2 linked regions of the Brasilonema sennae CENA114 genome follow. Each later gene encodes a partner of the first gene's protein in a complex. Links are inferred from orthologs where the notes say so. Each region holds a gene or a part of one and is shown in the gene's direction. Other genes may lie near its edges.

Region 1 (11,604 bases):
AGTGCTAAGTCATTCTTCCATTTACAAAAGTTGACACTTCGGCACCCATAACTTGGCACTAAATAATAAAATATGCGGATGGCGAGACTCGAACTCGCAAGGCAAAGCCACACGCACCTCAAGCGTGCGCGTATACCAATTCCGCCACATCCGCAAGGTTTCCCTGGATATATAGTATAGCACAACAAAAATATTTATCATCAGTAATATCCAAGTAACAAAAAATTAAGTACAAGAATTCACAACTATCAACAGATGGATATACTCGACGGACAGAAAAGTAATGACTTTCCAAGTGATATTAAAGGTATCGCGCGATCAGCTGCTCGGCAATTGGTTCTACCCTCCGGGAACGCCCGTCGCCAGGCTGCGCTTGAAAACGCCACATGCTACCCGAAGGGCACTGTCCTCCCCTACCAAGAGCGCGCTTACTCATCATGAAGCGCACAGTACGCTCTTATTATGCCAAAGTCGGGAAAATGAACTCATACTCGGCAACATCGCTGCTGCTAGTCTAGTTAATACCCGTAGAGGCAAGCAGCGAAATCTTTCCTTATATTTGGAAGGAATTTTGGGAATCTCCAGTCAGAATTTGAAATGAGGCTCTGCGTAATTTCAATTTTGATGGCAGAACAATGTCAATCTACAGGACTGATATCAAAAGCTAAAAGATGAAGTTTGACAAAATATTAATTGCTAATCGAGGAGAAATCGCGCTTCGCATTCTCCGCGCCTGTGAAGAAATGGGGATTGCGACTGTTGCGGTACACTCCACCGTTGACCGTAATGCTCTGCATGTCCAACTTGCTGATGAAGCGGTTTGCATTGGCGAAGCTGCTAGCAGTAAAAGTTATTTGAACATTCCTAACATTATTGCAGCGGCATTGATACGGAATGCCAGCGCTATTCACCCTGGTTATGGTTTTTTAGCAGAAAATGCTCGGTTTGCAGAAATATGTGCTGACCATCATATTGCTTTCATTGGTCCATCTGCGGAAGCTATCCGGCTGATGGGGGATAAATCCACCGCGAAAGAGACCATGCTAAAAGCTGGAGTACCCACAGTACCAGGTAGTGATGGGTTGATAGAGTCGGAGGAAGAAGGTTTGGCGATCGCCAGAAAAATTGGCTACCCAGTGATGATTAAAGCCACAGCAGGCGGTGGCGGACGGGGTATGCGCTTGGTACATTCTGAAAGCGAATTTGTCAAGTCTTTCCAAGCAGCCCAAGGCGAAGCCGGAGCTGCATTTGGCAATTCCGGAGTATATCTGGAAAAATTTATTGAGCGTCCCCGTCATATTGAATTTCAAATCTTGGCTGATAACTATGGTAATGTCATCCACTTAGGTGAACGGGATTGCTCAATTCAACGCCGTAACCAGAAGCTTTTAGAAGAAGCCCCCAGTCCAGCTCTAGATCCAGATTTACGAGAGAAAATGGGACAAGCTGCCGTCAAAGCTGCTCAGTTTATCAACTACAGTGGGGCAGGTACGATTGAGTTTCTCTTAGATAAATCCGGCAAATTCTACTTTATGGAAATGAACACCCGGATTCAAGTTGAGCATCCTGTCACGGAGATGATTACTGGGATAGATTTGGTTGTTGAACAAATCCGTGTTGCTCAAGGGGAAAGACTCAAGTTGACACAAGACCAAGTTATTTTACGGGGTCATGCGATCGAATGTCGTATTAATGCCGAAGATCCTGAGCATGACTTTCGTCCCTCCCCCGGACGTATCAGTGGTTATCTCCCCCCAGGAGGTCCAGGAGTTAGAATAGATTCCCATGTTTACACTGATTACCAAATTCCTCCTTACTACGACTCCCTCATTGGCAAGTTAATAGTTTGGGGAGCAGACCGTCCCACTGCTATTAACCGTATGAAACGAGCACTGCGAGAATGTGCCATCACGGGATTACCCACAACGATTGGGTTTCATCAGAAAATCATGGAACACCCACAGTTTTTGCAGGGGCAAGTCTACACGAGTTTCGTACAGGAGATGAAAACGTTAGTGCAGTAGTATTTGTGACCAAAGCTAAGGGTGTAGGGGGGTAAGGGTGTAGGGGAATAAGAGAATAAGAGAATAAGAGAAAAATGCATTTTCTCTATCTCAAGCGTAAATGCATTTCCTCTATACGCCTATACCTTTACACCCCTACACCCCTTGTTACTAAGCACGAGACAGCATGGTCAGCAGTCCTTGCTGACCGAGAAGAATTTCCCGTAAAAGACTGAAGATACCAACCCAAATAATTGGGGTTATGTCCACCCCACCCACAGGTGCCACAATCTTTCGTAACGGTATTAGAAAAGGTTCAGTAGGCCAAGCGACCAGATTAAAAGGCAAACGATTCAAATCAACTTGGGGATACCAAGTCAGAATAATCCGGAAAATAAACAAAAATGTCATCAGTCCTAATATTGGACCGAGAATCCAAATGGCAAGGTCAGCACCAGTCATGATTTAAGCTTGACTTTTTTTGAATAAAGGGAAAGAACTGAATCAGCAGATTTTAAGGTTTGTAAAGCCTTTCTCTAATTTTAACCAAAGGCTGTTAAACAACTTGAATCATTTATCTTTGGGATAACTGGCTTCTCAACGGTCTACTAGACCATTAGAATTGTTATAAAGTATGTAAAAAAAGGTTGAAATCTATGACGCCATCTTTAGCAAATTTCCTTTGGAGTCTGTTTTGGGGTGCATTAATTGTTGTTGTCCCCGCCACAGTAGGATTGCTTTTTGTGAGCCAGAAGGATAAAATCCAGCGTTCATAAGATGTATTGTAGGGGCGTGGCATACCACGCCTCTAGTTTTAAAACTGGTTTTCCGCCAGTTCACTGCTCAATTGGTAACTCTTAGCAATTCATTATAAAAAAATAATTATACTAAGCTTACTGAGTTGACAGACACAGACTTGTTAGCTTTGGGTCATAATGTAGAGACGCATAAGTGTTACTTCGCTTAGCCCGAGTGGCAAATTTACATCCTTAAAGTATATTGTGTCTAATTACAGTAGAGATTTCAATTCTGACTCGCTAACATAGATTTTGATATTAGGTAAACAACGATGCTAATGTTTGGGCTGAACTCAGCCAGTGTTCTGGCTCAAGTCAATTTTGGGGCAAACTCAGCCAGTATCCTAGGAATTTTCTTGGCTGTGGCTGGGGCAGCACTGTATTTTCTCCGCACTGTGCGTCCAGAACTCTCACGCGACCAGGATATATTTTTTGCTGCTGTGGGTTTACTCTGCGGCTTCATTCTCATATTCCAAGGTTGGCGTCTGGACCCAATTCTACAATTTGGTCAGTTGCTTTTGGCAGGCTCAACTATATTTTTTGCGGTGGAAAGTATTCGCCTGCGAGGTATAGCGACTCAGCAAGCCAAGCGTAACACTCCCATTGTTGATGATGAACGAGAAGTTAGCGACAACTACAGGTATAACAAGAAGTATAAGGCACAGGTAGACGCTGAATTAGAACCACTGCCTTATGATGATGACTACGATGAGCGCCCCGTGCGTGGTCGAATTTCGGGTAGCAGGGATAACCGTTCATCTCGGGATGATTACTACGAAGATGAAACTCCTCGTCGTTTAGAACGTCGCAATGGTAGTGAAAGACCAACATCAAGTGACAAAACTGACAAAACCCGTCGCCGGAGTTCTGGACGTTCTGTACGCCCTTCAGAAAGGATTGAAGATGAAGATTGGAATGGTTCCGATAGAGTAGTTGATGAGTGGGGTAGCTCGACTACTGAAGAAAGACGACCTTCGCGTCGTGGTAGTAATGGAACAGTACGTCCAGAAAGTCGTGATCAGGATGTTCCTGCAAGACCGAGAAAACGGCGATCGCCCAGTGAATCTGCTCCTCAAAGGGGACGTGAGGATGATGAAGTCATTTCTAGTGAGTATGTAGAATACAAACCATTAGACCGTCCTGAGCGTTCGGATCAAGATCGAGATAGCTCATCCAAATTTGATGATGATCTATAAATCTATAAATAAGATTAGGTGGAAGACGCGAAAGCGTAACGAAAAAAGTTGAAGTGAGGAAAATTACACCTAGTTTTTGGCTCCAAAGGCAAATTCCTTGGGGTCTAAGTTTTACATTGGCAAGTTTGCTTGTATCTTGTAGTTATAGCGATATCCCTCTTGGACCGACTTCCCTCAACAGCCGTTACACGGAACAGCAACCTGCGTTGAGTGGAAATGGTCGTTTTTTAGCATTAGTCTCTAATCGCAATGGTAGTCACCAACTGCTGGTGTATGACTTGGATCAGCAACAGTTTATTCAAACACCGCGCTTAAACCAACCGGAAACAATTGTCGAAAGTCCTAGCCTCAGCTACACCGGACGTTACATTGCTTATATGACCAGTGACCAAGGTAGACCAGTGGTGGCGCTTTATGATCGTGCTACGCAACAGTCGCAAATTCTTACCCCAACCTATCGTGGCTGGATCAGAAATCCAAGTATCAGCCCAAATGGGCGTTATGTTGTCTTTGAAAGTGCTAGCCGTGGTCAGTGGGATATTGAAGTTTTAGATCGCGGACCGGATGTTGAGTTAGATATAGACAATGGCGCATCGGTGGGTGCACCTCCATAAGGGGGATGGTGTAAAAGTCTAAAGTCTTCGACTCATGACTCATGACTATGAAACATTCTATTTTTCTACCTATATTTGTTACAGCTAGTTTGTTAAGTGGCTGTGTTGGTTACCCACGCATAGTGAACTATCCTTACGATCCAGGCGGAGTAAGTCTTAATAGTTCTGCTTCGGAATTAGATCCCCAAATCTCAAGAAGATATATCGTTTTTGCGAGTGACCGAGGGGGTAGACAAGATATTTATATGTTTGACAGAGTTACTGGTAGTTTGGTAGATTTGCCCGGTCTAAATTCCTTTGATACTGTCGCTTCTCATCCTGGTGTTTCTGAAAGTGGTCGTTATATCGTGTTTGCAGGTAGTAGACAGGGCCGCTCAGCTATTTTTCTGTATGATAGAGAAACACGTCAATTAAGAAATTTGACTGCCAACCTGCAAGCAGAAGTTCGTCATCCAACAATGAGTGCTGATGGTAATAGGATTGCTTTTGAGTCTAGTGTGAATGGGCAATGGGATATTTTAGTTTATAACCGTTCCGGACAACCGCTGAATATACCTCAAGATCCACGTTAAGGAGATTATGAGGGAAGGAGGGAAAGAGGGAAGCAGGGAAGGCATTTTCCCTCCCTCACTCACTCTCTCACTTCCTCACTCCCTCACTCCCTGTAATTTCTTCTCTTCTTGCTTGACGGCTTCAATCAGCGATCGCACTTGTTGAGTTCCTTCGGAAGGTTCAAACGAAAGAGGAAACTTACCTCGGGCTATCATTCGCAATCCAAGGGGAGCAAGACTGAGCAACCCTTTGAGGTCTTTAAAGTAGTTCCCGACGACTTGTAAACCAAATTGACGCTCATCAATCCACCCGCCTTCTTTAACTAAGTCTATCAATACTTTACGATGACGAATTGAACGGCTGTCGCTTGCTTGTTTGCGATCAAGAATTTCCTGCTTGATTTTTGTGATTTGGTCTAATGGGGCGACTTCCATTGGACATACGGAATTACAGTAAAAACAACGGGTGCAACCCCAAACTCCTTTAGTTCCTTCGTTATATTCTTCTAAACGACTTTCGGTTTTGTGATCACGAGAGTCTGCCACCATGCGGTAAGCTTTAGCCAGTGCGTGGGGGCCAACAAAATTTGGGTCAACTTCACGAGCATTGCATTCAGAATAGCAAGCTCCACACATGATACAATTACCAGTTTCATCAAGCCGTGATCGCTCTTGCGGTGTTTGTAAAAACTCTCTTTCTGGAATGTTACGTCCCGCTGTACTCACATAAGGAGCAACCGCCTCAAGGTTGTTCCAAAAACTGCTCATATCTACCACTAAATCTTTGATCAGAGGCATATTGCCTAGTGGTGCGATGATGATTTCTGGAATGCCATTTGTATGACTTCCTGTTATAACAGTTTGTTCCAATTTGGCAATTTCACTACCAACATTTTCCTTACAAGCCAAAGCCGAACGCCCATTGATTCGCATTGCGCAGCTACCACAAATCGTGTTGCGACAATTTTTGCGAAATGCCAATGTCCCATCTTGCTCCCACTTAATAAGATTGAGACAATCTAGGATTGTATTCCCCCCTTCAACATCCAAATGGTAATTCTGCACTATCGGGGAGGAATTTTGTTGTTGCCGTATGATCTTAAAAATAACTTCCATGACCACCAACCAAAGTTTTGAAATTGCTATACCCATCTTTGGGAATAATTTCCACTATGGAGTAGCTCACCAATAAGTGAGCTATACTCTTGTTGCCCTTAATTAAAAGCTACCTGTTAATAGGCTGATGATTAAAGAGGTACTCATTATAGTTTAAGGATAATTATCAAAATTTTAGTTGTATTACTACCCAATGGGTTTAACACCAGATGTGTCAATAGCCAGATTACCAGAAAAATGCTCACTGCTTGACAATTAATTTATATCTTTCGGCGTTGGAGGAAGGAGAGTAAAATACAGCGACACTGTTCTTGAGACTTTAGTTCATTGTAAGCTGCGAAAATTTCCAAATTTAATGCTCCTTGGATTCTAACTATATCTTGATGTCAAGACGAGTTAAACAAGCCCTGAGTTAAAAAATCGCTCAATTGGTCGTGAAGCTCTATTTTTTGGTTATATAGAATTGTTAAAGCTCTTAATGAACATCTTGACCTCTTGATCAAGAAACTCGCTTGTTCTCACTCATCTCGTTAAAACTGCTTGTCAAAATTAAATGAATTTTTATAAAACCCGACCACCAATACTCACCCCAACCATAAAAATTTCGATAAAAGTGTATCAGCAAGTTGATTTAAAAGTGAAACACCTATTTTGCTATTATTAAATCATGCTACTATTTAATATAAAATTATGAGGCAACAAAACCAGTATTAATCGCCGTGTAAGTGCGACTGTTACTGCTTTGTTTCTTTGTAATAAAGTGGAGGCAAGAAATTTATGGTCTCTACTAGCAGGGTTAAAGGTTGTATGTTGCTGCAACCTTAAGAAAATACTATGCTGTCAATTATGTTTCTTGAGTAGAAATGGGTAAAACCCTACGACTCAAGGTCAATTAAGACAGAGTAAGGAAAGTAAAAAGCCTGCAATTTATTGGGTCTACGACTTGTTTGGTCGTGGTAGAACACAACGGCGAAACGGCGAGAAATCGGGATGAAAATCCTCACCCGGACACTTTGCACCCCCCTTGGGAACCCCTAAGGGCGCAGTGTCATCGCTTTTTGTCTCCCCAATTTGTAGTTGTTCAAAGTTGCTCCACTTTAGTAGTGCCAAAAAAGAGAATTATTTCGTTTCAGATGGCAAATGATGGTTAGAAATGGCGTAAAATTACGAAAATTAATGCCTGTGACAACTACAACCATCTTCTGTTGTGGTCAATCGTAACAGATACTCTTGTGGCTCACCCTATATGGAGGAATAACCCCTCTGGTATTAGGTCTGAAGCAACTTTGTGCAGATGTCAAAAAGCCAAGTACTGGCAGAAGATGATTTGTTTATTTGTTTGGAGAGAGTGAGGATATTTGAAGCATAATGACTGAAACCGCAACTGCACCATTAACTGGGAAAACACTGCTAGCTAAAGTGAAAGAACTTTCTACCTTACCACGGCGAGAAAGAGCTAAGCAGTGTGGTTATTACACCGTTACAAAAAATAACCAAGTTCGTGTCAATCTCACCGACTTTTATGATGCTTTGCTCTCGGCTAGGGGAATTCCCTTAAGTCCAGAAGCACCAAAAGATGGTCGTGGGCGTGAACCTACTTACAGGGTTAGTGTCCATCAAAACGGTCAGATTGTGATTGGTGCAACTTATACCAAAGCAATGGGTTTAAAGCCGGGTGATGAGTTTGAAATTAAGCTGGGTTACAAGCATATTCACTTAATTCAAGTTGATAGTGATAAAAAGATACTCCAGCATGATGACGAAGAAGTCTATGATGAAGAGCTTGAAGACGAGGAAGATTTTGAAGACGATGACGAAGAGGAGGAATAAACTTTTGTGATCGTAGAGGCAAGTTTAAGGCAAACGCTGGACAACTTGTCTTTACGGCGAAAGTCAAATTTTTAAATTTTTTGAACAAAAAAACGATTAGACTTCTTGGATGCATGATTCATTTTAGTAAAAGGTTTGGTCAATAAAAAGAAGAGCGATTAGATGAGCAATACTTGAGGTAGTGAGAAAAGAAGCGCAACCTAGCTATTCCTGCTTGAAAGCTGCTCCAAATTAATAAAGCTTTTCTCTTACCAAAATAAAATGTTTCTACTATGCAAGAAGTCAACTGTGTTTTTTTACCTACTTTCATATCGTTACCTGAGCCATCAATCAACTTTTTACTGTCATCCTTAAAAGATGCACCAGTATTGTTTGTTGTGATGGCTTTCTTTATTGTTTGGGTGTCCTGCTGGTTACCCATAGCAGCTTTAACAGCGTTTGTCCTCAAATGGCAACCTTCTCAACTTTTGCAACCAGAACAAAAGTTACCTTTAGTAGTGTCTCTCTACTTACTAGCTCCGTTGATTTTGTGGGTAACTAGTTGGTTAACCGATACACCTTTCTCAGATTACGGCTTGATTGGAAATGTTTCAACTTTATATTCTTTGGTGGTAGGTTTAGCTTTAGGAATATTTAGTATAACATTAGTTTTTTTATGGCAATCGTGGCTAGGATGGTGCTCTTTTCAATGGTCAAATATTAAGCTTGTGCGACCTATCTTACTACCTATTTTGTTAGTGGCGTTATTTGTAGGTGGTATTGAGGAGCTAATTTTTCGTGGGTTTGTGTTTACTGAACTAGAGAAGGGTGGTTCTGTTTGGGTAGCAGCGCTCATTTCTAGCTCGATTTTTGCGTTGCTACACTTGGTTTGGGAGCAAAAAGAAACCATCCCACAGTTACCTGGACTCTGGTTTATGGGGATGGTGTTGGTACTAGCACGGTTTGTGGATGGGGGGAGTATAGGCTTAGCTTGGGGATTGCATACTGGATGGATATGGGCGATCGCCACAGTAGACACAGCCGCACTGATTGATTACACAGGTGAAGTCTCGGAGTGGGTGACAGGTAAGAATAAAAAACCCCTTGCTGGTGTAGCGGGTGTTGTTTGTTTACTCCTGACTGGAGGAGTTCTTTGGTTATTTTCTCGCTATTTTGATTTTGTGCATTGACGCTCTCGGCGTAAAAAATCAGTAGTGACAGCGTAAGGTAAACAACTGAGAGTATCTTTGTTCTCAATTGTTGCTGAAAAAAATCTGGGATGCTTTGACTTCAGTTGGTAGATTAGTATACTCCCCTCAAAAGGGAGTCACCAAGCACTGTCAATAAGTCAAGAGGATAAGGCGTGACAAATCTAACTTTTGCTAATGGTTATGCATTACTCATCGGTGTTGGTGCTGATTTAGGCATTACTGTTAAAGATGCTACAGCCCTACGAGATGTTTTGGTTAACCCCAATCAAGCCGCTTATCCACCAAACCAAGTCAACCTGCTCACTGAGACTTCTGCAACTCGGCAACATATTCTCAAGGCTTTTGACCAGCTTATCGCACAAGTGAACCAAAATGTGGATGCGAGTGTCATTATTTACTACTCTGGTCATGGTGGACGGATTAAGCGTACAAATGAATACTTTTTAGTGCCTTATGGCTATGATCCCAGTCAACGTGGAGACACTGCCATATCAGGATTGGAGTTTACCCAAAAAATAGAGGCGATTAAAGCACGTAAGCTCGTCGTTTTGCTAGATTGCTGTCATGCAGGAGGTGTTCCTGCTCTTAAAGAAGCAGGAGAAACTTTTGTCAAGTCACCTGTACCACCTGATTTGTTAGATATTCTGGGAACAGGAAGTGGTCGAGTTGTCGTCGCTTCATCGCGAGAAGATGAATATTCTTATACCGGTCAGCCATACAGTGCTTTTACAGATTGCTTGTTAGAAGCTTTACAAGGCAAAGCCGCCGTGAATAAAGATGGCTATGCTCGTATTCTTGACGTTATGATTTATTTGTTCGACCAAGTACCTAAGCGGGCTTCCGGACCACAGCATCCATTCGTGAACAAAGTGCTTGATTTGGGTGATAATTTTCCACTTTGCTACTACGCAGGTGGAAGTAAATTTTTACCTGGGGAAACACCAGTGGCTGAAGTTAACTCAACTACCAGTAGTTTGAGGGCTGGACAAAAGCGACGATTAGCGCAGAAACAAGACACACTACAGGCAGAATGGGATCTCCGTAGTGAAAAGGTGAAGCGAATGCGGGATGCTTTGGCTATTGAGACTGGTACGGCTGTTAAGTTTCAATTAGAAAAGCAGCTTTTGGATGAAGAGGCTCAACTAGCGCGTCTTGGTGATGAGTTGGATGAGATGGAACAGGCGTTGCAGTAATTTTAGAAGGCTGGAGCTAAGTTAAAGATGTCGTTTGTCAAAACTATAACAAGTAAAAATATTGTGTATAAAGTCTAATATTTTATATTAATGTCCTCAGTTCGGCACTTACAGCAAAGACGGAAAGAACTTCAGCAACAGTACGAACTGCTATGCCTGAAAATAAAGCGCTTGCGAACTGATTGTGCTATCCAAGCTGGTGCTTCAGTGGCTTTTCAGCTAGAAAAAGAAATTGAGCGGTTTGAGGTGGAACGCGATCGCCTCCATAAGCAGATTTCAACTATTGAAAGGTCTTTAGACAATGAGCGAATACATAGCGAACTGTTTCGCCTAAATTATGTCAAGGAGGTGCGGCTGTTCCGAGAATTTATTGAAGAAAAACGAATAGGAGCTTTTTTGGTTCATGGCTCACCGGAATACGGTCAAATCTTTCTGCTGAAGCGCTTGTTACACGCAATTCCAGACAGTACCATAACTGTGCCAATCCAGTTTCACCTCCGCCGTAGGGCTTTGAGAACAGATATTGCTGCTTTGTGGCGAGAACTGGGGCGTCAAATGGGAGTACAAAACTTTTCATCCCATGAGGAGATTGCTAAGAATGCGATCGCTCAGTTGCAAACCCAGCACGTCATCCTGGTTTTTCATGACTTTGACTGCATTGACGAAGACTATCTACATGAACTGATGCGCGACTTCTGGCTACCGTTGGTAAACTCAGTTCAACAGACAATCTACCCAACTAACGAGTTTTTTCTCCTCATGTTTTTAGTTGATCATGAGGGTTGTGTCAGCAACTGGAAAATCCAATTTGCAAACCAGCTCGATCAGGTTTGGGAACCCTGTATCCCTATTAGGTTACCAATCATAGATCCTCTATCTGAGCGAGTATTAACTAATTGGATGGAAAATGCAATTGATGCATTGCCAACCAAGGTCACTAAAAAAATTGACTATACAGTTCAGGTCATTTTGGAAAAGAGTGAAGGGGTTCCAGAGCGTGTGTTTGCCGAAATTTTTGATTTGTGTGACTGTAAGTGGCAGGAGGAAGAAGTTAGGTGGCTAGAGCTTTAGACGGAAAGCGGCTGAAATACACAGGCAAGGTGCAGCCCAAGCC
Region 2 (11,623 bases), 1.2 Mb from region 1 along the record:
TGAGATAAGAGAATTGTTCACTTCAACGCAGGATGATCGAAAATTTAGACAGCTGGACAACTAGAATTTAATCCATTAAAAAAAAGTTGTCGTCTTTTTGACGAAAAACAATTTTTGATTTTTGTTTTTTTATTTTATGAGTTTGTCTGATTTTCCCAATCTCTGGGTACCTTTGGCGCTTTTAGGGTTAATTATCATTGCTGCTGTCTTTTTCAGCCGCAGCAGCTAATATCATGTTGCTGGCATACTAAAAAAGTGAAGTTCGCCGGGAAAGTCGGGGAGGAAGGATAACTGTTGGTTTTTGACTAAGTACTAATAACTAATGATCAAAGAAATAACTAATCACTCCTATTGGAGGTTAAAATAAATCCCGATTGTCTCCCAAAATTTTAAAAGTTTCATGATCTCCAGCAACGATTTTCGACCCGGTGTTTCGATAGTATTAGATGGGTCCGTATGGCGTGTGGTGGAATTCCTCCACGTTAAGCCAGGAAAAGGTTCTGCTTTTGTGCGGACGAAATTGAAAAATGTTCAAAGTGGAAGCGTGGTGGAAAAAACTTTCCGCGCAGGTGAAACAGTTCCCCAAGCTAACCTGGAAAAAAGCACAATGCAACATACCTATAAAGAAGGTGACGAATACGTCTTTATGGATATGGAAACATATGAAGAAGGCAGATTGAGCGCCTCACAGATTGGCGATCGCGTAAAATACCTCAAAGAAGGTATGGAAGCCAATGTTGTTCGCTGGGGCGACCAAGTCCTGGAAGTGGAACTGCCTAACTCCGTAGTATTGGAAATTGTGCAAACAGATCCAGGTGTTAAGGGTGACACTGCTACTGGTGGTTCTAAGCCTGCAACTTTGGAAACGGGAGCAATGGTGATGGTTCCTTTGTTTATTTCTCAAGGAGAACGCATCCGTATAGACACCCGTGACGATAAATACCTTGGCAGGGAGTAACTTTCTTCTCACCTCTAGATGCAAATCCCGATTTTCATCTATGACAGGGATTTCCATCCCTGCCTAACTATACAAATTCATTTCAAAAGATAAAGTCTCTGTACGATCTAATTGCATGAGGTAAGGAAAGCTGTGCCATTGGACTTTAATGAAATCCGCCAACTGTTGACAACCATCGCACAAACGGACATTGCAGAAGTCACGCTCAAAAGTGACGATTTTGAACTCACAGTTCGTAAGGCTGTAAGCGTTCCTCCAATGTTGTCAGCAGCACCTCAAGGGGCGTTAGGGGCGGTTGGTACACCGAACACACCAGTTCCACCGCCTATTCCGTTAGTAATGTCGCCTCCGACAGTGACGGTAACCCCGCCAAACCGCCCCACTGACAGTAATACTTCTGGCGTACACTCACCACCGATTGGTTCCTCTGTTATAGAACAGAAGTTTGTGGAAATCCCTTCCCCAATGGTGGGGACGTTTTATCGTGCGCCGAGTCCAGGCGAAGCACCATTTGTGCAAGTGGGCGATCGCATTCGGAGCGGTCAAGCAGTATGTATCATAGAAGCCATGAAACTGATGAATGAAATTGAAGCCGAAGTATCCGGACAAGTCATAGAAATTCTCGTACAAAACGGTGAACCAGTAGAATATGGTCAACCTTTGATGCGAATTAACCCAGATTAAGTATTAATCTATATATCGATGCCTAGTTGTTAAATTTTTAATGAGTCCTTACGGGTCTGCCCTGATGAAACAAGCGTTGCCTGTACCGCCAGAAGTCGTGCAACAAGTGGCTGAATACTTCAGCCTCTTGAGTGAACCTATGCGCCTACGGCTGTTGCATTTGCTGCGAGATGAAGAAAAATGCGTGCAAGAATTGGTAGAGGCAACACAGACTTCTCAGGCTAATGTATCAAAACACTTGAAGGTCATGTGGCAAGCGGGAATCCTTAGTCGTCGCAGTGAAGGAACCTGTGCCTATTACCGAGTTGAAGATGAAATGATTTTTGAATTGTGTAACAGGGTTTGCGATCGACTCGCCTCCAGGTTAGAACAGCAAGCCCGTAATTTTCGGTTCTTAAATACCAAGTAATTCTTGAGAAAAACGGGCTAGCCCCTTAGGGGGCGCACTCTCGGACGGCCCGCTACGCTAACAAAATGCAGAACACACAACACAAGATAACTCCACGAGCGAGTCCGCGCTTATTCAGTATTAAACTGAACTTAGTTTGCTGCAAAGTACTAAACAAAGCGAATAGACTGATGTCTTAGTATTTACTTTATATTTGGAACACTTAAAACAGAAAGTGAGATTGTGCCCACATAATCACCTTTGTGTCAATGCTTAACTTAGAGATGTTATTCTAGATGGTTAAGGCAAAGTAATGCAAAATCAAACCCAATCGGACAGATATCTGTGGAGAAGCATTTCCCTTTAACGACTGTAGGGGCACTTGCTGTGAATTCTCATGGACAAGTCTTAATAGTCAAAACGACCAAGTGGCGAGGCACATGGGGTGTACCGGGAGGTAAAGTGGAATGGGGCGAAACGCTAGAAGCTGCAGTTAAAAGAGAGTTTCGAGAAGAAGTCGGTTTAGAGTTGACTGACGTACGCTTTGGGTTACTACAAGAAGCAGTTCTAGATTCACAATTTGTGCGGGAAGCCCATTTCATTATGGTGAACTACTACGCGTTCTCGAAGGGCGAAACCATCACACCCAACGAAGAAATTGAGGAATGGGCATGGGTGACTCCCCAAAGGGCAACAGAGTATCCTCTTAATACGTACACCCATGTATTGATTTTGGATTATCTGCAAAAGCAAATCGACAAGTTATATCACAATAAAGTTCAAGAACAATGCTAAAAAAAGCGCTCGTAACCGGATCGTCGGGAGGAATTGGACGGGCGATCGCCCTCAAGCTAGCAAGTCAAGGATTTGATATCGCATTTCACTATAACCGTAGTGCAGAAGCAGCCAGCAAAGCTAGTGAGGAAGCAGCGACTTATGGAGTTAAAGCGATCGCCCTCCAAGCAGATGTTACCAATCCTGATCAAGCTAAGTCCTTGGTAGAAAATGCAGCCAAAGAACTTGGTGGCTTGTCAGTTGTTGTTAATAATGTGGGCAATTTCCTCTACAAACTAACTAGCGAAACATCAGTAGAAGAGTGGCAGGAAGTTCTTGACTCCAATCTTAATGCCACTTTTTACATCACTCAAGCCGCACTTCCCCATCTCAAGGCAGCTAATTGGGGACGCATCGTTAATTTCGCTTGTGCTAGTGCCCAGAATCTGGTCGCGCGGCAGAAAGATACAGGTTATATCATCGCTAAAACTGGTATAATCATCTATACCAAATCTTTAGCTCAGGAGCTAATTACAGACAATATTACTGCTAATGTGGTGTCCCCAGGAGTCGTAGAAAATTCCATTGGTTTGGAAGAAACTACTCCCAAGCTACCGACAAAACGACCGGCAACCTTAGAAGAAATGAGTAATGCAGTTTGTTTTTTTATTAGTCCCGAGGCAGATTACATTACAGGACAAATTTTGGAGGTATCGGGGGGTTGGAAATTGTAGTAGAAAATGAGTTAGTTTGTGCAATTTAATACTTTTTAGACAGTAAGAAGATTAATAGTTCGATGGTGCGAAATCTTTGCCTATTTTGGCAAGATAACCACGAATGCTGTAGTAAAAAGTCTTAAAAATAAGTTGAAGCTGGTTAAATGGTCTGTTTATGGGTTTAGAAACTATTGAATGTTCTAAACTCATAACTCCATTGTATTAACTTATAGAAGTTTTCTGTGATTTTTACGGAGCTTCGTACACCTTTGTTCCTTCTTCTGTGTTGCGTGTTTCCCTTCGGGTGTGCGCAGAGCGCACGCCTTACGCCAGTCTCCGAATCTCCTACAAAGACGCACTCGCTTTCGTGACGGAGACCGCCCTATGCCCTGCGGGCACGCTGAGTCCCAAGGGGACACGCGCAAGGGACGCTAACGGGTTCGCCACTTTGCCAATCTCCTGCACCAGACGCACTCGCTTTAGTGACGGGAACCGCCCCTACGGGGTTCACCAGTCACCTGCGGAGGGAAACCCTCCCGCACTGCTGGTTCACCAAGACGGCAAGTGGACTCACCAAGACGGGGGCTGGTCTCACCTGTTAAGCATCTCTAGTTGATGATTCACAAAAATCTTTGGAGGGTTGCTATTGTTTTTCAACAACTAGTTTGGCATCACAGGTACTAAAAGTACTCAAAAACTTAGAATTCTTATCCTTCACTAACTAAACTTAAAAAATGCTTACTCTCGAAGATATTTACAATATTTATGCAAAGCATCAAGATTCATTCAATGCCAAAGTTGAAGAATTTACAATTGGAAACAAGCACTTGAATTTTAATTCTAGACAAGCAATTTTAGGAGTCGTTAATCTTTCCACTGATTCTTGGTATAAGAATAGCATTTGTTACAGTCCTGAACAAGCGATCCGTCGTGGAGTAGTCTTAACAAAGCAAGGTGCTGATATTATCGACATTGGTACTGAGTCTACAGGCGCAACAGCAGCAAGAGTTGAAGATTTTCAACAAAAAAGTCAACTTCTACCTGTTCTGAAAACTTTTGATCAAGAAGGTGTCTTGACTTCAATTGAAACCTATTATCCGGAAGTAGCTAGAGAATGTTTACGGGCAGGGGCAAATGTCATCAACTTAACTGGAGGTGAGAACAGTCAAGACATTTATCGAGCGGTTTCTGAGTTCGACGCAGGAATTATTATCTGTTATCTTCAGGGAAAAAATGCTAGAGAGGTTGGTGAGTTTACGTTTACTGAAGACCCAATAGATTTAGTATATGATTATTTTGCCAACGAGATAGAAACAGCTACTAAACTAGGTGTAAGAAAAATATTTATTGATCCAGGAATGGGTTTTGGATATCAAAATTTCTACTACCAACACAAGTCGCTGCGAACTCGATATCAGATCAAAACCTTATTAAATTCTTTTAGGCTGAGAAAGTTGGGGTTCCCAGTTTGCAATATAGTTCCTACTGCGCTGGAATGTTTTGGAGAAGAATTCAGAAGTTCTCAGGCTTTTACGGCAGTTCTAGCAATATTGGGAAAAAGCGATCTACTAAGAACTCATGAAGTTCCTAAAGTGAAAGGAGTTTTAGATACTCTCAGTTTATTTTAAAGTCTTAGAAAATCAGAAATAACCGTAGAGGAACCAGCAAGAAATCATTCATTGCTTGTTAATGTCAATCGTTTAACAAACTTTGAGATTGGTTTGATCAAAGATTTGACTGTCAAGATTATAATCTTTTCATATTTGATGGTAAGTTATTAGGAATCTCCCTAAGCAGCGAATCTGTCAAATTTTATGGCGATTGGAAATCAAGATCGATATAAGAGTGCAGTTAACCACTACTTATCTCCCAAAAGGAAAGATAGCGTCAAAAGCGAATGGGAGGAACCATTCTCACGCACCGTGATAGGTCAGGCTATCCAAAAACTACAACAGACATACTCTCCTAAATCATTACGGATTATGGATTTTGGATCTGGAATAGGTGGAGGATTGGTTTTGGTTCAGAATGCTTTAGATGATATCGGACTCGACGGTAGAGATCTCTACTATTTAGGTTTGGATAACAGCTTGGAAATGGTTAAAGTAGCCAAAGAAAAGTGGGCAGACACTCCCAATGTCAATTTTCTAGAAACTGATTTTAGGTTGAACATTCCAGACCAACCAACAGAAATTTATTTATCTTGCGGAGTTCCCTATTCCCATCTCACTAAAGAAGAAAGCCGACATACATTAGAAAATATATTTAAGGCTATTAAAAAAAATAAAACCCAATCTCTAGTAGTTGTTGATGTTTTAGGACGATACTCCATAGAATGGGTATCACAGTGGGATCAAAGCCGTTGGGCTTATCGAATGAGCTTTTTAGCAGAAGGGCAAGAGCAAGAATCCATGATGATGACCTGCTACTACAGTCCAGAACTAAAGCAAATGATCCATGAAGCTGCCCAACAGGCAAATTGTAACATTTCTAGTCTTGAGTTTTTTGATCGATCAATGATGGTCGGACGTCATACATCAACCCGAGAATATAATCCTGCTATCCCCCCCTATCGGGAAGTGATCAACTCTTTGTACAAATCTGAGGAAATAACAGACTTTCAAGAATTGCTCTTTCGGTGTGAATTGCCTATAGCACCATCTCCTGTGAACCAGTTCTTCAATAAGTTTTCTCAAATGTGGAATCAGTTGGTTCTCGAAGCGGCGGAATTTTGTGGGGAACATCTTGGAGAACATCTTAATGTTATACATCAGATTTCATTGCCAGAACCAGTGGCAGGATTGAAACAAGAATTATCACGGCTTCAAGAAAGTAACTCTGACCTCCATTTTCGTGCCAATATTGTTGAACCAACTTTGGCTAAGTATTTGTGTCGCTTGGAATCAAATACACAGCCCGGTTTGGGAGTAGGTCATACCTTGATTGCCATACTTTATGTGAATGGAGAAGACTAATCTGAAGTGGGCTTTTTCATCTGAGGTTAAGGGAACAGTCAAGAAGGAAAAAGGTATATCTAGTTGACCAAAAATCAAATAGGAGTCCTATATTGCCTTTTTTAGTAGTTTTGTCTTTTTTTACTCTTAACTATCAGTAACGATGTAAATATTTGATTGTTACGTTGACTGAATGTGTGCAAGACTTAGTTTTAAAAACTTGCATGGACTTTCTTTGCATTTTCGGAGGAACCCAGGTGTCAAAAACTGTGACAATCTTTAAATTCAACAGAGTTATTTTTCTGTGAAAAATTATGAATATACTGGATCGATATTTTGATGCTGTCATCTTTGATATGGATGACTTAATACTTGATAATGGCTCGTGGTACAAGTATGCATATCAATATGCAGCTCACGAATTAGGTTATTTTATCAGTGATGAATGTTATGCTCAACTCTTAGGAATTCCTCATGCTGAATGCGATAAAATATTGAGTAAAACTTTTGGAGAAGAGTTTTCCGTCGAAATTTTCAATAAAGTTTTACAACAGCAATATCAGGAAACGCTAAACAAAAAAGGCGTGAAGTTTAGAGATGGATTTGAAACATTGTTCTCTTATTTAGAAAAACAAGGGGTTTCTATAGGTTTGGCAACTAGTTCAACTTGGAAACACGTAGAAATGCATCTGAGTCAAACCCGTTATTTACAAGCCTTCGATGTGATTTGTACCGCCGATCAGATCCAACGAGGAAAACCCGATCCTGAAATTTACACCTTAGCAAGTCGTTGTATGAACCGTCAGCCAAAGAATATAGTAGTATTTGAAGATTCAAATAACGGTATCAGATCTGCGATCGCTGCTGGATGTATGGCTATTATGGTTCCTAATCAAGCATTACCAGACGAGGACGTGAAGGAAAAAGCCCTCCTGGTTTTATCTAGTTTGGCTGATGCGATTCCATTAATGTATTAAGAATACAAAGGATACATCGATTTCTTCGTACATCCATTTCGCACGTTTACGCTGCAGGAGACGTCGCAAATCCCAGAGATCCTTGTCTTGCAACTGCGGTAGCTCACAGTGCAATTGCAGCACGCAGTTTGGAACAGGACTTACGACATGATCCCTAGTTCTGCTAAGCAGGAAATGTATTTGTTGGCTTAACTGACCAAACTCACTCCAGAACAATCAACTTTTTGAACGAGTTGGGAGATCGGCATCCCTGAGACGGGTTCTATCCAATCAGGAGCAATTTCTGCTAATGGTACCAAAACAAAAGCTCTTTCTGTCATCCGTGGATGAGGGATTTGCAGATCAGGTGTTTCTAGAATTAACTCATCAAACAGAAGTACATCCAAATCTAGGGTTCTTGGTCCCCAACGTTCTTGACGTACTCTACCAAACTCTTGTTCAATTCCCAGCATAGTCTCTAACAATTTCTGGGGACTTAACTGCACCTCTAATAGGGCGCAGCCATTGAGATAATCTGGTTGTGATGGTCCAATTGGTTTTGTTCTATACCAACTGGAATGTGATTTGACCGTAATATCTGGAGTGTGCTCCAGTTCTTCTAGGGCAGCTTCTAAGATGGCTTGGGAATTACCAAGGTTACTCCCGAGAGCGATCGCACTAACAGAATGCTGTGTCATTGCAAGTTTTTCAAAAGTTTAAGACGATAGCACTTATTTTTAGAGTTTAGACTAGTTTTGCTTATCAAACAGCCAAACCCTTATTCACACAGACTTTCCTGATTTTTAGGCGTGTTTGGATTCCCAACTCTAAAATGCTTGCTACTTCGCCTTATACCCCTGTGTTTCTTCAAATGGATAATTTGTCGAAGATCATATTCTTGCCCAACGCTTGATTGATCATTATTGCGAATAACTCATCTAAAGGAATTCCCACTTTGTTCGCCGTACAGGCAACCACCGCGTTGTGGTCAAAAATACAAAACAACCCAGCTTCTAAGAACCAAGGTTGTCCCTGTGGGTCGATTCGGAAGTCAAATAAACTATAATGGCGACAGCCCAAAGCCAAATGACACTTCTTAACTTCTTGCTGAACCTTTTGGGTGATCGGGTCATTAACATCTACAATCCAACCAGGGACATAGTTCTTAGCAGTTGAAGCCAAGTCGCCCTCGATGGGTATCTTGAATTTGTCAGTATAGCTGCGGATGGGTCTGACTTCGGGGTCTATCTGATACTCTTCCATGGGTAAACCGATGAGTTCCCCATCTTTGACAATGGCACCGCATCTGACTTCTCGACCGGCTTCAATGAATGTCTCTACGATCACCTCCGAAGCAAATTCAAATGCTTTCTTCAGGGCAGCATCATAGTCAGCAACTTCTTTGACTAAGGACACCCCTAAAGAGTTGTCGGCATTTGCGGGTTTGATGACTACTGGAGGTGTAATTGTGGGAACGTCTCCTTTGCGGAGCACTTCTCCAGAAGGAACTTTGACCCCAGCTGCTGCGACAATTGCTTTGGTTTTGGCTTTGTGAGCTGTTAATGCCATCAGATCCGGAGTATTCCCTATGTAAGGGATCTTAAGCAAGTCAAATAGTGCGCGGTACTCAATCATTCCAGGCAGACAAAACATTTGTGGCAACATAACGTCAATGTTTTGCGCTGTTATAAACTCTATAGCTTCTAACAGAGAAAGCGGTTTGGCGACAGCAATATCTTCAAGACTCAGAGAGGAAGGAAATCGCCACAGGCCATCAGGTGTGATGTATGCAATTAAAAATTCGTAGCGCGATGGATTTGCCGTAGCTACCAGACAGCTATGGGCGTAATTGCGTGACAATTCACGGTAAAAATCACTAGATGGAGACCCTGCTACATGAAGGATACGAAGTACTGACATGATTCATCTTCTTAGGCACTGTTATACAGGATATATTAAAAAAAGAATTCAGCAAGTCCTGATTCAGGAGTTAGAATCACTTCCGCCCTTGGATTTAGACAAGGCAGCTTTTGGGTAAGAAGCAACAACCCAAAACGTGCCGCCCATACTCCTCCCTTGCGTCGCACAGAATTCATTCTGACTTCTGGCGACTGACGCCTCTGTTCTTCTGATAATTTTGACAACAAGCCCTAAGCAGTAAATATTTCAGGTGTCTAAACTCCAGTAAGATGGTATTTATTACCCCAAAAGTCCGTTTATATACTGAGTGAATAGAAAAAACTATAAACAACATTGCAAAAGTAACAATTGCCACTCTTATGGGAAAGGGGAAAGGTTTTTTGATAATTCTTTCCCCCTTTGCCTTTACCCCTTATGCTCCGGATAGGAACTGCTCACCCGTTATAAGTTATAGTAATCTGTTGAAGAATTCTAAAAAAATTCATCCCCCAGTTGAAACCGAGGGATGAAACCATTTACCTGACCTAAAGTGAATAATTTTTATTAAAGCTTTCACGTGTCAATGGCTGTTCTAACTCCAGACCTTCGCCGCCTAAAGTTTCTAAAGGTTTGCCGTTTACTTCAATGTAGACTTTGGCATTCTTATCTACAGCCGTAGCGGTGTAGACAACTTGTCCCACACGACCCATCATTGAAGAACTTCCACCTCCACTTTCAAATTCTTCTGATAAATTGACATGGACACCATCACTTGCTGCCTTAACACCTAGTAGCTTTGTTCCTTGTGGAATTGTGGTAGTTTCGCTACTTTCTGTTGGTCCAGCTAATAACTGTTGGAAAGCTCCTTCTAAAACATCGTTAGGCGACTTCCCAAGAGCTTTGACTTGAACTGTTTGGGGAACCAACTTAAACCCACTACCTGTATCTTGCAGCCAAAAAACTTCAGCTTTTTGCTCAGCAGTCAACTGGTTTGTTGATGCTGGAGGTTGACTTAGTGCTGGAACAGGGATTTGTACAGGGGGATTATTAGGAGGATTCTTAGAAATATTATTATCGGGTTTGCTGGCAAAAAAAGCTATACCACCACCCACTGCAATAACCGCTGCTGTTATAGCTGCAATAATACCTGGAGATAAACGGTTAGATCCTTGCTGTTCTTTCATATTGAAAACCTACCTTTAGGCTGAAATAGTATTTGTATGAGGAGAAGCCTGGTTAACGACGATACTTATAAACTAGGGGTTTCCAAAAACCTAGAAGATGGCTCTACTCGCAAAAATGCGGCAATCTCTAACTCTTCTGGTTTCATATTCAATTTTAGGATTCGTACTTGTAGACCGTCACCTTCCAGATTGCTTAAATCCAATCGTTTGTTGAGATTGTTCACAACTGTGTTGACAAATTGAGGTGGAACCTGTTCTCCATTGGCTGCCACAATTGGGTTAACTAACTGGATATTCCTGCCACCAACGATACGAAATCCTGATTCCACCCTAATTGACAAGGGCTTATCCAGACTTCTATCCTGTAATTCTACTTGGGCACTCAAGCGGTTGTCGGCTAAAAATTTTACATTTGGATTGGTAAAATGATAGACAGAATTCTTCTGCGCTGTGTTTAAAGAACCGCCTGTGTTAATTTTTAGCTTTTGTAACATCACCATAAATTGAGGTGATTGTATGAGTTTATTAATATCCTGTTGAGTTAACACCAAACGGACACCAGCTTGTAAAGGTCGTTTGAATAATGGTCGTTTTTTTCCCAGACTGCGCGGTTCTAATTCAATTGCATCAGTTTCCAATTCTAAAGCTGCAATACGAATGTCTTGCCACTTCTTGAGTTGCAAAGAACGCCCTGCAACACGCACTTTTTCTACCTTGCCTTGCAGCAATTGGTGAGTAGGGGCATTGTCAACTCGCACTTGCAATTGTTCTACCTGAGCCAACTGAGAACGGATAGCATTTTCAGCAGTCTGATCAGCCACCAGTCCAACCGGAGTCACTAACCCTAACAAGCCAGATACAAGGAGTATGAAGAATTCCATGTTTTCGTTTGTGATAGTGGTATTCAGTTACCAGTTACCAGTTATCAGTTATCAGTTACCAGTTACCAGTTACCAGTTACAACAGAAAATACGGGTCTGTTTCTTTTGTTAACTGTTCACTGTTAAGTGTTCACTGACTCCGCTGTTCACTGTTCACCGATTGAATCCACTGATTTAGTGTAGATACAACGTCAGCGATCGCAATTTCGTGTGACTTTCGACTTTTTCG

What was found.
Region 2: the proteins of accC (region 1) and accB are in contact, whole or in part, in a solved structure (PDB 8UXZ), measured with the Escherichia coli proteins. The link is inferred for Brasilonema sennae CENA114 from one-to-one orthologs.

Annotation. Positions count from the first base shown.
Region 1 is NZ_CP030118.1:1,715,418-1,727,021, reverse strand. The notes cover bases 1-2,847. They hold accC (acetyl-CoA carboxylase biotin carboxylase subunit), read left to right. Parts: upstream 1-671; coding sequence 672-2,024; downstream 2,025-2,847. Other genes in these bases: psbX (photosystem II reaction center X protein), read left to right, coding at 2,660-2,779; DP114_RS07295 (YggT family protein), read right to left, coding at 2,175-2,465; DP114_RS07305 (hypothetical protein), read left to right, coding at 284-601. Also shown: DP114_RS07285 (Ycf66 family protein), read left to right, coding at 3,073-3,996; DP114_RS07280 (TolB family protein), read left to right, coding at 4,050-4,610; DP114_RS07275 (TolB family protein), read left to right, coding at 4,658-5,182; DP114_RS07270 (succinate dehydrogenase/fumarate reductase iron-sulfur subunit), read right to left, coding at 5,258-6,277; DP114_RS07265 (AbrB family transcriptional regulator), read left to right, coding at 7,646-8,107; DP114_RS07260 (CPBP family intramembrane glutamic endopeptidase), read left to right, coding at 8,380-9,276; DP114_RS07255 (caspase family protein), read left to right, coding at 9,450-10,490; DP114_RS07250 (hypothetical protein), read left to right, coding at 10,581-11,561; DP114_RS07245 (AAA family ATPase), read left to right, coding at 11,546-11,604. UniProt on the Escherichia coli protein: This protein is a component of the acetyl coenzyme A carboxylase complex; first, biotin carboxylase catalyzes the carboxylation of the carrier protein and then the transcarboxylase transfers the carboxyl group to form malonyl-CoA.
Region 2 is NZ_CP030118.1:479,678-491,300, reverse strand. The notes cover bases 1-2,866. They hold accB (acetyl-CoA carboxylase biotin carboxyl carrier protein), read left to right. Parts: upstream 1-1,090; coding sequence 1,091-1,642; downstream 1,643-2,866. Other genes in these bases: tmpR (bifunctional dihydropteridine reductase/dihydrofolate reductase TmpR), read left to right, coding at 2,819-2,866; DP114_RS02005 (NUDIX domain-containing protein), read left to right, coding at 2,376-2,825; DP114_RS02010 (ArsR/SmtB family transcription factor), read left to right, coding at 1,707-2,051; efp (elongation factor P), read left to right, coding at 401-958. In the rest of the region: more of tmpR, read left to right, coding at 2,867-3,538; DP114_RS36200 (transposase), read left to right, coding at 3,593-3,715; DP114_RS01990 (dihydropteroate synthase), read left to right, coding at 4,255-5,148; DP114_RS01985 (class I SAM-dependent methyltransferase), read left to right, coding at 5,335-6,495; DP114_RS01980 (HAD family hydrolase), read left to right, coding at 6,789-7,451; folK (2-amino-4-hydroxy-6-hydroxymethyldihydropteridine diphosphokinase), read right to left, coding at 7,640-8,128; DP114_RS01970 (D-alanine--D-alanine ligase family protein), read right to left, coding at 8,298-9,350; DP114_RS01965 (GerMN domain-containing protein), read right to left, coding at 9,875-10,513; DP114_RS01960 (LmeA family phospholipid-binding protein), read right to left, coding at 10,579-11,394; DP114_RS01955 (proline--tRNA ligase), read right to left, coding at 11,525-11,623. UniProt on the Escherichia coli protein: This protein is a component of the acetyl coenzyme A carboxylase complex; first, biotin carboxylase catalyzes the carboxylation of the carrier protein and then the transcarboxylase transfers the carboxyl group to form malonyl-CoA.